Regions from separate parts of the Neobacillus phoenicis genome, predicted to be linked through region 2. Evidence: a T-box and tRNA genes for the amino acid it is inferred to sense, from the RefSeq annotation. Region 2 holds a T-box; the other holds one or more tRNA genes.

Region 1 (8,132 bases), 2.5 Mb from region 2:
TCGTTCTACTTTTCCATATCCATCAACCACACGGAATCGACCTGCACCGATTGGCGCATCATCCTTATAGAGGACAAAATGAACAGCCTCATCTTCGAATTGATCAATTTCCTCTTCAAGAGGAACGTTTTGTTCTTCAACAAAAACAGTCTTTCGAATGGAAAATGCATCTTCCAGTTCATTTTTATTTTCAACTACTTTAAGCTTCACTTTTCCTGTTCCTTTCCAAGACGAAATGTTTCATATACGGTCCAAGAACCGTTTTCTAATTGATAGAGAAGGTGGAATCGGTCAATGGTTTCTTCGTGATCAATTTTTGTCATTCTGAGTGATCCAAAGACATCGGAGTGTTCATCATTAGAGAGTTTTTGACCAATCGTAATATGAGGGACAAAGGCATACTCTAACGGTGAATCGCTAAAAGTTTGATTGATTTCGGAATGCAGATTGGTAAGTTCTTCTGTCGGATCAACTTTAAAATAAATCACATTATTTACAGGTTGAAAAGAACTGATCTTTGAAGTTTTTAATGAAAAAGGATGGGTATTTTGAGCGATTTGCAGTAGCTTATTTGCTACATCCTTTGCATCCTCTTCTGTTGCTTCAAAGGAATTTTTTAATGTTAAGTGTGGAGGAATAAGTGAATAGTGTGGATCATAACGTTTACGGTAAGAATTCACTAAGTCTTGAAGCTTTTTTGATGGAAAGATAACAACTCCAAATTTCATACGTTTATACCTCCGTTATTAAATAATTATTTTAATAGAAGATTAATACTCATAAAAGCCTTCTTGTTATTATATCAAATTTTCAAACTATATTAAATAATAGAAAATACTCAAACTTTTGCTAATATGTGTTAGAAAAACATTTTCAGTGCCCGTCTTAAATCTGGCTGCCAATAGGTCCACGTATGATCACCATTAAATTCTTCATAGAAGTATGTAATGGATTTTTCTGAAATTATTTTTGATAGTTCCCTGTTAGGGCGTAAAAAGTTCTTAACTTGTCCATCTGTGGTTGGTACTTCCGTTTCTTGGATTCCAATTACATGATAAATCTCTAGTAGCTGAGTATCTGTAAAATCTTTTATTAATCCTAAGACCTTATGATTCACATAGGGTGATTGCAAAAGTACCTTTCCAAAAGTATGTGGATATTGAATGGCTGTCATTAAAGAGACGGTGGCCCCAAGAGAATCACCAATAAGTGCTCGGGTTGTACCCATTTGATAGGTTGGAAACTCCGTATCAAGAAATGGTACTAATTCGTGTGCTAGGAAGCGAATGTATTTCTCATTTTGATCACCATTTGGATGATATTTTCTGCGGCGGTCAGCAACATCTTTATAGGGTATCCCCACAATAATTAAATTTTCAATTTCTCTATTATAAAGAAACTCATCTGCTAATCGGCCAAGTCTGCCAAGTTGAAAATAATCACGGCCATCCTGGGTAATCAGCAGAGAGTATTTATAGAGTGGTGAGAAGTTTGCTGGAAGGTAAACAAGGAGCAGGATGTCCTCTCCAAGCTCTTTGCTATGAAAGGTAAGTTCTTTAATCGTGCCTTTAGGAAATTCCATGTGATAAAACCCCCATATTCAGTAGATACATTAGAATTTTACCATAACTCGACTGGAAATGCTTTCACAAGGGGGAATAAAGGGATTGGTAAGCTGCTGTTAAGAGGTAAAGAGGAATTAATGAAGATATCGCTTTTTCGGTTGTGATTCGGGCATTAGGGATAAGATGTTTTCCCGTTTAAAGGTGCGCATCTGTTTCCGAAGCAAACAGTACCCGCGGATATAATCATCATTAATTTCCTTCACAATTAGTTTTCGTTGTGAAATTTCTTGATTATCAGCAAGGTAAATCATTTCCAATGGCATGTTTTCTTCAATTGAACGAATAAAAAGCCCATCCATTTAAATCACTCCTTTCTTTTATAATATTATTATAACCGAACATTAGTTCTTTATTCAATAAAAACAAGAACTAATGTTCTTGTTTTCTGGGGTTATATATTGGAAATTAATTATTGACTTTTGCTAGAATATTATTATAATTAGATATGTAGTTTAATAAGCGATCTGTTAGCTCAGTTGGGAGAGCGCAACCTTGACAGGGTTGAGGTCGGGGGTTCGAACCCCTCACAGGTCATTAATACAGAGCCTTGGTAACCGTTGTGTTATCAAGGTTTTTCCTATATAACAGAAAATTTAGTTTGAAATAGTACAGATGAATTGGTGGCAAGTTGGTGGCAAAATTAAAAAGTCTAAATCATAAATAAGTAACTAGAACAGATTATTAAGCTTGTTCCTTTTTATTTTTCGAAAAAAATTGATCGAATTGGTTTGCAGCAGCTTCGTCTGCACTTTCCAGAGCATGACCATACAGGTCCATAGTTGTACCTATTTTAGAATGCCCTAATCTGGCGCTAATGGTCTTCATGTGAACGCCTTGGTTAATCAGCAGTGTTGCTGAGGTATGCCTAAGCTCATGAAAGGTAATATGAGGTAAACCATATTTTCAATCTTTTTCTCCACCAGGTCGTAATACTGGATGGATACATCGGGTTGCCCTCTGGTGATGAAAATAATAGAAATTGTACATCACTTTCTATACCCATTCGTAATCTTTCTCGAAGTTTATATGCTTTATATTTTTTAATTTGTTGTACAACGCTGTTCGATAATGAAATTGTACGATTTGAATTTTTTGTTTTTGGTTCTTTAAAAATATAACCATCCTCTTTTGTATGGGATAGCGCTTGTTGAACGTAAATTTTTCCTTTTTCCAAATCAATGTGCTTCCATTCTAATCCAAGAATTTCTCCTTTACGCATTCCTGTGGTGATTGCCAGAGTTACAATCATCCTCCACTTAATATCTTCATTAGATAAGTGTTCCATTAATTGATGGACCTGTTCCTCTGTAAAAACATGCGCTTTTTTGAATTCCGCTTTTGGCTTCTTTACATTTGCTACAGGGTTTTCCTTTATAACCTTCCATTCTACGCAACGACTGAAAATATTTTTTAGTATCCGATGATAAAACTGTATGGTTGCTGAAGATAGCCCACCTTCCTTTCCGTCAGAACGAACGCCATTTTTAGAAAGGCTCTCTAAAAAATTGAGAATTTGAAAAGTGTTAATTTGGTCTACACGTATATGACCAAAAGTGGGAATAATCCTTTGTTCCAGGTATGACATGTAATTTTCCAATGTTTTTGGGATATTATGTTTTCGGGCATATTTTTCCTTCCATTCCTCGACAAATGTGGAAAACGTCATTTTCTGTGGAGCTATGTATTCTCCAGTTTCAATTTCAACAACGAACTTTGCCAGTTCTTTTTCTGCTTCTGTTTTATTTTTGCATTTTACGGTTTTTGTTTTTCTAATACGCTTTCCTTCTGTATCAAAACCGAGTGGAACAATCAAACGATACGAATTTTTACCCCGTTCTTCTATATGTGCCATTATTATCTCCCCTTTATTTAGTATTTCTTTCTCTTGTACGGCGTTTCTTTAATCGCTCACTACAAGTTTCTAAGGGTGATTAATATGCAATTGCTGGATACAACACTGCACAAGGATACGCTGGGGACATTTATTTCTGATTTAATATTGCAGGTTCTTTCATTTGTTGCGGAAAAAGAAAGAGAGGATATTATTAAATGGCAACGGGAAGGGATTGAATCGGCAAAAGCAAAAGGAAAACATTTAGGTAGACCGAAAATGAACCTAGACTTATTAAATGAGAAACAAAAAGCAATTTTAAAAACAAAATATGAATCATGGAAAGGGAACGAAATAACGGCTGTCGATTTTATGAATCAAATGGAACTAAAGAAAAATACATTTTATAAAATTATTAAAGAATATGAAGGTAATAGGTGCTAAAAAACAGTACCTATTTTTTTTTAGTTGTTAAAAAGGTAATAATAACTTTACCTCAATTAGTTCTGGAATGGACCATTATCTTGGCGCATGATGTTAGACGGAATTGGCTTGGACATAGGTAGACCAATGAGTCCCTTCTTTCCATGATTTGAGTCATATATCCACATGTTTGTTCATCTACTTCACCTTTTATAGATGGATGAACGATGGGTTTGTATGCAATCAATGGAAGAAGGGTAAGCATTGGTCTATTTTTTGTTCCTAGATTATAAAAAAATGAGAACACAATGAAATTTCATCCCTTGGATTTTTATAACTTTTTTACACCTTTGCGCGAAATTTTTACCCTATTTTGACGCGGAATCGAAGTAGAATCAGAATATCCAAGATAAACAATTCAATATGAATAAAAATTAACACTAGTTCAACTTAAAGAATTTCTAAAGATGAAAAAATTCTTGTGGAGGTATCAGAATGTCAATAATTCAAGAGGCTCTAATTTGGAAGGTTATGATTTGCACAGGCATTGGAATAATTGGCTTTATCATCTTTGGTTGTTCAACTTTTTTTCGTAAAATCTGGCGTAAGATAAGAAATATTATGGGAGAAACGAAATAAACCAGATTAAAAAAATATAAATCTATAAATCTAATTCTAAAACCAAATCAACCTGGAGTGGTCGTCGGAGCCACAAGTGCTGTGAGAGAGGAAGGGCTCATAGTGATTTGGCAAAATTAATATAAATCATGTGAAAATTTAACACATGATATTGAAAGTATATGTTCTGAAATAGTAGACCAATGAGTACCTTTTTTTTCAAAGTTGAATCAGGAATCCCAACGGTTCTTTATTTGTTTGCATTTTTATCTAACATCGATGGGTTTATATTCAATCATAAAAAACCGGTCTTGTGTAGTATTGAATTTGGAGGAATTTATTATGTTTGAAAAATTCTTTGATTACCTTGGTTTTGCTACACCTTTTATAGTATTCTTTTACTTAATTTTGCTAGAAAAATTGAAAAGTAGAAAAAAATAAATAAATAAGAGAAACTTATGTCTCTTTATTCTGCCAATGAATTAGAAAAAGGAATTTGGAAGACAGAACGCAAAGTGAGGCAAAATCTTCGCTAGGCGTTAAGTAGACCTGATGAATTTTTCTCCTATATTATTTTGGTGTTGCAAATCATAATGCAGCTTGGGAATAGTTCTATTCTCCACAGAACGATTATGATTTTGCATGTCTGCAAATACGGGGAGAAAGAAATCTAGGTCTATTTTTTGTAAAACCTGATGGATTTTACCAGAAGATTTCTTTCAATAAAATTAAGTTTGAGTTTAGGAAAATGGCTAAGATTACTGGAATAAGCCGGAAGAAGAGAGGTTGGTAAAAATGGGAATGATCGTACAAAAATTCGGAGGCACTTCGGTAGGAACTATAGAGAGAATTTTAAAGGCTGCTGATAAAATTATTGCCGCAAAGCAAAAAGGAAAAGATGTCGTTGTTGTTGTATCGGCAATGGGAAAAACAACAGATGTCCTAGTGGATATGGCAAGAGAAATCTGGGATGAAGTACCTGAGCGGGAAATGGATATGCTTTTATCAACGGGAGAACAGGTATCGATCGCTTTACTATCCATGGCATTACAAAGTAAGGGGTATTCTGCTGTCTCGTTAACAGGATGGCAGGCTGGAATATTAACAGAACCGGAACACTCCAAAGCAAGAATTAAAGAAATTGACACCTTTAAAATCCTGTCCCATATTCATATGGGAAAGATTGTAATTGTCGCTGGTTTCCAAGGAGTTACAGAAAATGGGGAAATTACTACGTTGGGACGCGGAGGATCCGATACGACAGCGGTAGCGTTGGCATCCAGCCTCAATGCTGACTTATGTGAAATCTATACAGATGTAGATGGAGTGTATTCTGCTGACCCGCGTATTGTACCTACAGCTAGGAAAATAAAAAGTATCTCTTTTGACGAGATGTTGGAAATGGCAAAATTAGGGGCAGGTGTTTTACATCCGCGTGCCGTGAAGTATGCGAAGAAATATAAAGTAAGATTAACGGTGCGATCCAGTTATTCCAATGTTGAAGGGACTTATATACAAGGGAATTTGGGAATGGAAAAAGACGGTCACGTATGCGGCATTCCCCATACAGAGGATGTGGTGTCAATAATAATTACCAATTTTCTTAATGAAGCAGATCGAATGTATGCTTTATTTTCCTCATTGATGCAATCCCGAATTCCTATTGATTTTTTCTATCTAAGCTCCAAGGATTTACCGAAAACGAATATTTCTTTCGTTGTATCAAAGGAGGATGCAAAGCTGACATTAAAGTTATTAGAGTCACTGAAAGAAAGTATTGCCTTTGATGAGGCTTATGTAGAGACAGGATTAGGTATAGTTTCAATTGTTGGTGAAGGTTTGATCTCTGCTACGGATATCGTCCCAAAAATGCTAACTGCACTTGCCTGCTCAAATGTCTCTCCAAATATGATAAGTTCTTCGGAAAATGTGGTTTCATGTCTAGTCCCTGCCGATAGGATGGTAACAGCTGTTAGATCTCTTCATAGTTCGTTTGGTCTGGATACGGCAGAATTAGTTATTGTTCATTAACTATAAAATGATAAATTTGATGTGCTGTGCATTAGATAGCAATAAAACTTTTAATGTTTATAAATCCAAAAGAATGCTGTGTAATTTTTCTTTGTTTCGTTATATTAGGAAGCGAGAGACCTAATTTGAAATTAGATGATTGTAAAGGATTAGGTCCTATTTTTATGGAGAGTTTATATAGTTCTTTTATAGCATCTGCAAATTCTAATCCTCATACTTGAAAATTGGGGGGAATCGTGGTGGGGACATTTTATGATTCCGTTGGATTTGCTACACTTATTTTGCTAATCTTTATTTTAAGTTTGCTCGAAAGATATAAAGATTGAAAAAAGGAAAAAAGAAGAATTGACCATTTTTATCAATATGGGAGAAATATTAAAATGATAGAATACGATATTATTTTAAGGATGTTTACAGCAGTGTCTTTAGGAATCCTAATTGGAATAGAACGACAATGGCATAATTGTATCGCGGGTTTACGGACAAATATTTTAGTTTCGAATGAAGTATGTCTTTTTGTTTTAATTGGAGCATGTTGCCATAAATAGTTTACTCCGACCACTTGCAAAGTGGATTGATAACATAAACATCAAAAAGATCACAAACAGGCTTATCCTACAAAAATATCTCTTTAAAGAATTTTGTATAGAAAAATGAATTCAAAGTATAAAGCCAATGTTAGAGTCCTTGGCTTTTTATTTTAGTAATAGTATGAATTTTTTATATTCGCAACTTTTCCTCTAGAACTTTTCTAAATTTTTATCCACAATAAATACTTCTATTCTCTCGCCCATTTTCGTGTTTATATCACTATGACAGGACAGTACAATGGGTTTAATTTTCTACAATTTTTTCAAATTCATGGTTATATGTTTCGTGAAGGACTAGTCACATTTTTTACCAAATTCCTACTGTATCATGTTTTACCAGATGCATTTCCACATTTGTTAATACACCTTGGAATCTGGTAATGACCATATTTTTGACAATAAATGTTTTTGCCTCTTGAGGACCCCTGCAAAGTAATTCTCTTTGAAATTTTATAAAGGCTGAACTAATCTCCGCCTCAGGTTTCTTTTTGAAATAAACCATCCTTAATAAAGAAATAAGCTTGCTGGGTATGAAATAGGCCATGAGTATTTTTTCTCCAATTATTGATTAATGTAACGAAACACCTTAATAGTATATCTATTTTGAGATATTTCTATTTGGTTATCGTTGGCATTGATACTGGGGGACGAGTAAGAATTGGTCTATTATTTGTTCCTAGATATAGAAAATGAGAAATATAAGAAATTTTCCCCCAATAATTTTTATATTTTTTTTACACCTTTGCGGGAAATTTTTACCCTATTTTTACGCGAAACCGAAGTAGAATTTATCTATGCCAATGAGCTCACGTCTTTCTATAAGGGGGGAAAAACATGAAAAATATATTGGTGGTTGGCAAAGGAGAACCGTTTATTTCTATAATTATAAGCCTAAGCAATATGAGGATCGTACCGAATCAGTCAGATGAACTCGCTTATTATGTAAGGTTCGAGGGGAATGGGAAATGGGTAGACGGTTTAATACCTGCTTCATTAATCCAATTTGAAAAGAAA
Region 2 (8,132 bases):
AATGGTCGAATGACATTGGCCAGGTGTAAAAGCTCTTCATCCGTAATCGGTTTTCCATTGACACTAATACGCTCATTAAATTGCTCGATATAGGGTGAGGTAAAGGTACCAACCGTATAGCCTGCTGCTTGTAAAATATTTCGAAGGTAGGTGACGGTCGATCCTTTCCCATTAGTCCCCCCCACATGGATGGTTTGGATTTTCTTTTCAGGGGAACCCAGCTTGTCCATCATCCATTCCATACGTTTTAAACCAGGCTTAATCCCAAGCCGTAATCTCCCGTGAATCCAGTCTAGGGCTTCTTTGTATGAAGTAAACATTTCGTGACACCCCGTCCATTTTGATTAATAAGAAAAAGGGGTCTAACCCCACAGATATATTAGTGGGGGCTGACCCCTTTTAATAAAGGTTACCCTCTTAATTCTTTAATACGTGCTTCCACGATGCTTCTTTTTTCAAGATAGTCATTTTCCTTTGCACGCTCTTCAGCAATAACACTTTCAGGTGCTTTTTTCATAAATCCTTCATTGCCTAATTTCTTTTGAACGCGCTCTACTTCTTTATTTAACTTCTCATATTCCTTCTCAAGCCGAGCAATTTCTTCATCAATGTTAATTAAGCCTTCAAGCGGAAGAATGATTTCTAAGCCGGTAATAACAGCTGACATCGCTTTTTCAGGTGATTCAATATCGATGCCCATTTGTAATTCCTCTGGGTTACAGAAGCGCTCAATATAAGTGCGGTTTGTTTCAATCGCCTTCAGGATTGATTCGTCCTTCGCTTTCACCAGCATTTTAATTTTCTTACTCATTGGCGTATTTACTTCTGCACGAATGTTACGTACCGCGCGAATCATTTCCATAAGTAGCTTCATATCTTGTGCAGCTTGTTCATCAGAAAGCTCAGGTTTTACCTCTGGCCATGCAGCTGTTGTAATGGACTCACCTGCATGTGGGAGGTTTTGCCAAATTTCCTCGGTAATGAATGGCATAAACGGATGTAATAGGCGCATCGTTTGATCTAATACATAAGCAAGGATTGAACGAGTTGTTTTCTTCGCTGCTTCGTCTTCACCATATAATGGAAGTTTTGCCATTTCAATGTACCAGTCACAGAAGTCATCCCAAATGAAGTTGTATAACGCACGGCCTACTTCACCGAATTCATAGCGGTCAGAAAGCTTAGTAACATGGTCAATCGTTTCATTTAGTCTCGTTAAGATCCACTTATCGGCAACGGACTTTTCACCGCTGAAATCAATTTCTTCATAAGTCATGCCGTCCATATTCATTAAGGCAAAGCGGGAAGCATTCCAAATTTTATTCGCAAAGTTCCATGTAGCTTCAACTTTTTCGGTGCTATAACGTAAATCCTGACCTGGTGATGTGCCTGTAGAAAGGAAGTAACGTAAGGAGTCAGCTCCATATTGGTCAATAACATCCATTGGATCTACACCGTTACCAAGAGATTTACTCATTTTGCGACCTTGTTCGTCACGAACAAGTCCGTGAATCAGAACATCTTTAAATGGACGCTCTCCCGTAAATTCAATGCTTTGGAAAATCATTCGGGATACCCAGAAGAAGATGATATCGTAACCTGTTACTAGAACGTCTGTTGGGAAGTAACGTTTAAAATCTGCTGCTTCCTTGTTCGGCCAGCCCATGGTTGAGAACGGCCATAATGCGGAGCTGAACCACGTATCTAATACGTCTTTGTCCTGTTCCCAGTTTTCAGCGTCTGCAGGTGCCTCGTGACCAACATATACTTCACCTGTTTCTTTGTGGTACCAAGCTGGAATACGATGTCCCCACCAAAGCTGACGGGATATACACCAGTCACGAATATTTTCCATCCAGCGTAGATATGTTTTTTCAAAGCGATCAGGAACAAAGTTTACTTTGTTTTCTTTATTTTGAAGGGCAATCGCTTCATCTGCCAGTGGCTGCATCTTAACGAACCATTGAGTAGATAGGTAAGGTTCAACAACTGCACCACTACGCTCGGAGTGTCCAACTGAATGAAGATGCTCCTCAATTTTGAAAAGAACGCCTTGTTCTTGAAGGTCCTTTACAATTTGCTTGCGGCAATCGAAGCGATCCATGCCTTTATATTTTCCTGCTTTATCGTTCATAGAGCCGTCTTCATTCATCACAAGGATACGCTCAAGATTATGACGGTTCCCTAGTTCAAAGTCGTTCGGGTCATGTGCCGGGGTAATTTTAACTGCCCCAGAACCGAATTCCATATCTACATAATCATCAGCAACGATTGGAATTTCACGGCCAACGATTGGCAGAATAACCGATTTGCCAATCAAATGCTTGTAGCGCTCGTCTTCCGGATGAACCGCAACGGCTGTATCTCCCAGCATCGTTTCCGGACGTGTTGTCGCAACTTCGATTGATCCAGAACCATCAGCTAAAGGATATCTCAGATGGTAAAAAGCACCCTGAACATCTTTATAGATTACTTCAATGTCAGATAGGGCTGTTTTCGTAGACGGATCCCAGTTAATGATATATTCACCACGGTAAATCAAGCCTTTATTGTATAGAGTAACGAATACTTCACGAACGGCATCTGATAACCCTTCATCCAAAGTAAAACGCTCACGGCTGTAATCTAAGCCTAAACCTAGCTTCGACCATTGCTGACGGATGTGGGAAGCATATTCTTCCTTCCACTTCCATGTTTCTTCAACGAACTTTTCACGGCCTAAATCGTAACGGCTTTTGCCTTCACTGCGTAGCTTCTGTTCTACCTTTGCCTGTGTGGCAATTCCCGCATGGTCCATACCAGGAAGCCATAGAACATCATAGCCTTGCATCCGTTTCATTCGTGTAACGATATCTTGAAGGGTTGTATCCCATGCATGACCTAGATGAAGCTTACCTGTTACGTTTGGCGGTGGAATAACAACAGTATAAGGCTGTTTTCCCTCGTCATCCTTTGCTTCAAAATACTTACCTTGCAGCCACCAGTCATAACGACCTTTTTCAATCGATTGCGGGTCGTATTTCGTTGGCATCGTTAATTCTTTTGTTTCCATTAAAATTTCCTCCTTCTTAAACTACTGTTTCCACAGAAACATAAAAAACCCCATTCGTCATAAAAGGACGAATGGAGTTTGCTTCGCGGTACCACCTTTTTTCCAATCAAAAAAATATGATTGGCACTTAATGGGATAACGGATTTCATCCGTCTTCAACTAATCAGATCATTTGACCTTTTCGCAGAAGAAGCTCCTGGGCGACCTTCTGATGTTCCTCTTAGGAAATCTTTCAGCTAATGATTTCCCTCTCTACAAGTAGGCTGGCATCGTACTCTTCCCTATCGTTGCTTAGTTTTTTAAATTATATTGTAATACTACCGAAAAAAAGGGTTTGACGTCAATCATGATAACCAATTTTTTTATTTTTTATACTGTATGTATGTAATGGAGAACTTCTATAGGCATTTGGAATATATATATAAATAAAAGTCAAATCCCAATGGGGAGGTTCTGGGATGAAGAGGAATTTTCATAAATACAAATACAAACCATGGTTCATTATGTGCCGTAGGTTTGCTGCCCAATTGATAATTCCATTTAGTATTTTTCAATTTATCCGCACGCTGCTTTTACCAACCGTATTTGATGTATTACTATTAACCTGTTTTCTCGTTCTTGCCGTTTCTATTTATTTTGACATTATTTAAGGAGCCCATCTCGCAGAGTTATGACTGCTGCTGGGCTCCTTCTTTTGCTTTTTGTGCGTTTTCGATTTCCGTCATTTTCATTACAATATACTCCGAATTCTTTAAATGCCAGTAACGGTGCTGCAGTTGGCTTACATATTTCAACTCATTTTTTCGCCCCTGCTTTCGATAATAGCTCTCCGCTACCTGAATGATTGGAATGGGAAGAGCTAAATAGCTGAAAAATAATAGCTTCTCATCTGGTTTAAAGGGGAAGTATTTGAAATAATGGTACACCCAGTCGATCGCCGTATCACTCCGCTTCGGCCTGGTATTAATTGCACGAGAAAGATAGGGGAGCAAATCATGTATCGGAGACCCATAACGTGCATTTTCAAAGTTAATAAAATAGCCGTATCCTCGATCATCATACAAAAAATGCTCAGAAGCTAGTTTCCCGTGGGTTATTACCATTCGTGCCTTTTCGGTTTCCTTTGTATTTTCATACCATTCTTCAAATTTTGTTTTTGAAAATTTTAGTGCTTGGCTAACTTCGTTATAATACATACAATACAATAATTCAAACGGAGACATGTATGTCTTTTTTTCGCATTGATCGATGAAACCATCCAGAAATTCCTGCTGTTTTTCCATTTCTTGAATGGTTTTTTCATAATGCTCTGTTCGTTCTTCTTTGTTGACAGTGATTTCTTTTGCAGAAAGGGTGTGAAGTCTCGCTAATTCGCGAAATAACTGCATATTGGTTTGCTCGCGGTTATCTTTTAGATCATTTGGCATCCAAGGCATAAGATAGTACAGGTCATTTTCGTGCAGCACAGCATACCTGCCATCCATTGTTGGATAAATTGGGACGATGCGATTAAACCCTTTTTGGTACAGTAGATGCACATGGCGAATGAAATCAGTCCCAATAGAGGGATTGATTTTCTTTAAGGCAAACGTACCTTTATTGGAATAAATCTTTTGTACGGTGCCGAAATCTTCTACAAAATGAGGCTCAATATAATAATTTTTTAATACAGGCGCTAACATTTCTATCCGATTTGACTCATTCATGTCAACTCGACCTTCTTTCAATGGAAAAGCCGAAATAGTATTTAAAAGAAGCTGAGCAGGTTAAAGAAAACCCGCTCAACACTTGTGAATAGTTATTTTTTTGCAAAAGCACTAGGGATGTATAGTACCTGCCCCTCATAAACATCTTGATTAAGGTCCAAATTATTTTCGCGTAGCAGATTTTGAACCGTAATATCATAACGATCTGCGAGGGTATTTACTGTGTCCCCTTTTTGTACTATGCAAACTCTTAAACTGGTTTGGGCGGAGTTTTCGTCTTTCCTTGCAAAAAATTCGGTAAGTGTCATACTCTTCTTCTTGGCTGCCTTTTTCTTCTTAACCTTCGGTGCTTCCTCAGGGGATGATGAGCTTTCTTCTACATGCACTACTTCCTCTTCAAAAATAACCTCTGGTTGTGGTGCCGCTTGTTCTTGAACACCGACTTCCTCTTCTTCCATCTCGACCGGTTGGCCGCCTTCGTTTCTGGCCCATGCCGGCTCAAATTCTTCTTGTTCTTCTGCTGAAGGCTGGTAGTTAAAGGTTGGGAACTTCGGTAATACTTCTACTTCTTCCTCTTCCTGTTGTTTTCTTGCCTCCGCTTCAAATAAGAAGTTGTTTTCGTATGTGCTTTGAACTGCCCCTTGTTCAATGGCTACTTCTTCCTCAGCCTCTTCTATTTCGTAACGGTTAAGTACTTCATACTCAGGTTCTTCTTGTTCCTGTTGCTCTGCAGCATATAAACCACTGATGGTCAGTTCTGCAGATAGTTTGAGACAGCTGCGCTCTGGTGTAGCATAATCGAATGATTCTACCAGGACATCAATATCATAGATGCTTTGGATCCGATTGTTCGGGATGGTGATATCAACTGGGAAGCGGTGTGAAAATTCACATGTGCCCTCCTCACGTTCAGCCACCCTCTCTACAAACTTTTGGGACGTAAATTCCTCTTCGCCACCCTCACTGCTAGGCTCGTAACTTTTATATTCGCCGGTAAGCTCCAACGAACCACGTATGGTTACGTACTGATCGTTTTCCTGGATGGTAATATCCGGGTCTAGAGAGATCGATAGAAGTTCCTCGACTTCCTGTCCTTTTCTAAACCACAAAGATTCCTCCAAAGAAAATCGTAGGCACGATTGATTCTCTTGGGACAAAGCGACTCCTCCTTTCGTATCCTTCACGCAAAATCACTATGTCACTTACACTCTATGAACAATGGGATTTATTTATGATAAAAAACATTATTGCAGCGGGAAAAGAATTAGGAGAAACGTGATTCGCTGATAAAAAGGTTCGATTCGCTGATAAAATCGGAAATTCGCCGATATATTGGGTAAATTCGCTGAAAAAGGCTCAAAATTCGCTGATAAATCATTTCATTAGCTTAATTTAGTGTAATTTTACACCAAACACAATGCTTTTTTGATGTTTACGAAGAGTAATTCAAATTATTTTATTGTAGAGTATTAATGATTGGCTCAAAATTTATCATTATTGGCTAAATCTAACCAACAATTGGCTTATTTTCGGAAGGGATTGGATCATTTTTCAGGATAATCGGCATTTTTACCATATTTACCCATAAACACCCAACAAAAAAGCACCCACCAAATAGGTGAGTGCCTCCAAAACAAATTTATTTAAGCTTCGAAAATGCAATTTCCGCTGCTTGAATGGTCTTTTCAATGTCTTCATCCGTGTGGGCAGTCGATAGGAATAATCCTTCGAATTGTGAAGGTGGTAAAAAGATACCTTGCTCTGCCATTTCACGGTAGTACTCTGCAAAGAAGTCTAAATTAGATGTCTTTGCTTTTTCAAAGTTAATAACATCTTCATTCGTAAAGAAGAAACCAATCATGGAACCAGCACGGTTGAATGTAATTGGAATTTCGTACTTTTCAGCAGCCGCCTTAAAGCCTTTTTCAAGAAGATCTCCCTTACGGATAAACTCCTCGTAATGTTCTGGCGATAACTGTCTCAATGTTTCATAACCTGCTGTCATCGCAAGTGGATTACCAGAAAGAGTTCCAGCTTGGTAAATCGGTCCGCTTGGAGCGATTTGTCGCATGATTTCAGCTTTACCGCCGTATGCTCCTACAGGAAGTCCACCACCGATTACCTTTCCAAGACAAGTAATGTCAGGCGTTACATTAAAAAAGCCCTGTGCACAATTGTAGCCTACACGGAAACCTGTCATAACCTCGTCAAAAATGAGCAATGCGCCGTTTGCCGAAGTAATCTCGCGTAGCCCTTCCAAGAATCCTGGAAGCGGAGGAACAAGACCCATATTCCCAGCCACCGGCTCAACAATGATACAAGCGATATCATCGCCGAATTGCTCAAATGCATACCTAACGCCTTCAAGGTCATTATATGCCACAGTAATCGTGTTGGACGCTACACCTTGAGGTACTCCTGGGCTGTCAGGAAGGCCTAGTGTAGCCACACCTGAACCGGCTTTAATTAATAGAGAATCCCCATGGCCATGATAGCAGCCTTCGAACTTCAAAATCTTATTACGGCCTGTATACCCACGCGCTAAACGAAGGGCACTCATCGTTGCTTCCGTACCGGATGATACCATCCGTACCACTTCAATTGATGGCACACGTTCAATGACAAGCTTTGCGAGCTCATTTTCCATCAGTGTAGGAGCACCATAGCTTGTACCAAGCTCAGCTACTTTTTTCATTGCTTCCACGACACGGTCATTGGTGTGTCCAAGGATCAGTGGTCCCCATGAAAGTACATAGTCAATGTATTCATTACCGTCGATGTCATAAATTTTAGACCCTTTTCCTCTTTCCATAAAAATCGGGTCCATATTGACTGATTTAAAGGCACGAACTGGACTGTTTACGCCGCCAGGCATAAGGGTTTGGGCTTCTTTAAATGCTTCAATCGATTTTGTATATGAGCGCATCCTTTTCCCTCTTTTCCAAAATGTTTATTGGTCTTCTTTTAACCAGCGAATCGCATCTTTTGCTGCATACGTGATGATCAAGTCAGCACCGGCACGCTTCATGCCCATTAACATTTCAAGAACGGTGTTTTTCTCGTCAATCCAGCCGTTTGCAGAAGCTGCCTTAATCATGGAATACTCACCGCTTACGTTATAAATAACAATAGGCAGGTTAAAGGTATTTTTCATATCACGAACGATGTCAAGGTATGGCATACCCGGTTTAACAATTAAGAAATCCGCACCCTCTGCCACATCCGATTCTGCTTCTCTAAATGCTTCCATGCGGTTAGCAGGATCCATTTGATAGGTTTTACGGTCACCGAATTGTGGCGCGCCTTCTGCTGCCTCACGGAACGGTCCGTAGAATGCAGAAGCATACTTAACTGCATAAGACATAATTGGAATC

What was found. The T-box of region 2 lies ahead of AA0X95_RS10015 (valine--tRNA ligase). A T-box ahead of a tRNA ligase gene usually reads a tRNA of that ligase, here a tRNA-Val.
Region 1: it encodes a tRNA-Val, which carries the amino acid that the T-box ahead of AA0X95_RS10015 (valine--tRNA ligase) is inferred to sense. The anticodon was not compared.

The regions. Positions count from the first base shown of each region.
Region 1 is NZ_CP154847.1:4,466,311-4,474,442, reverse strand. Features, by position in the region: gene AA0X95_RS22895 (GNAT family N-acetyltransferase) at 1-210, opposite strand, end outside; gene AA0X95_RS22890 (YjcG family protein) at 207-728, opposite strand; gene AA0X95_RS22885 (alpha/beta hydrolase) at 860-1,582, opposite strand; gene AA0X95_RS22880 (hypothetical protein) at 1,700-1,924, opposite strand; tRNA gene AA0X95_RS22875 (tRNA-Val) at 2,087-2,159, shown strand; gene AA0X95_RS22870 (hypothetical protein) at 2,307-2,468, opposite strand; gene xerC (tyrosine recombinase XerC) at 2,497-3,477, opposite strand; gene AA0X95_RS22860 (hypothetical protein) at 3,562-3,900, shown strand; gene AA0X95_RS22855 (hypothetical protein) at 4,375-4,518, shown strand; gene AA0X95_RS22850 (aspartate kinase) at 5,293-6,528, shown strand; gene AA0X95_RS22845 (MgtC/SapB family protein) at 6,909-7,076, shown strand; partial or broken gene AA0X95_RS22840 (DUF2294 domain-containing protein) at 7,269-7,620, opposite strand; gene AA0X95_RS22835 (hypothetical protein) at 7,953-8,132, shown strand, end outside.
Region 2 is NZ_CP154847.1:1,951,379-1,959,510, reverse strand. Features, by position in the region: gene AA0X95_RS10020 (bifunctional folylpolyglutamate synthase/dihydrofolate synthase) at 1-320, opposite strand, end outside; gene AA0X95_RS10015 (valine--tRNA ligase) at 410-3,052, opposite strand; T-box leader at 3,113-3,349, opposite strand; gene AA0X95_RS10010 (hypothetical protein) at 3,511-3,702, shown strand; gene ysxE (spore coat protein YsxE) at 3,721-4,758, opposite strand; gene spoVID (stage VI sporulation protein D) at 4,851-5,942, opposite strand; gene hemL (glutamate-1-semialdehyde 2,1-aminomutase) at 6,398-7,684, opposite strand; gene hemB (porphobilinogen synthase) at 7,709-8,132, opposite strand, start outside.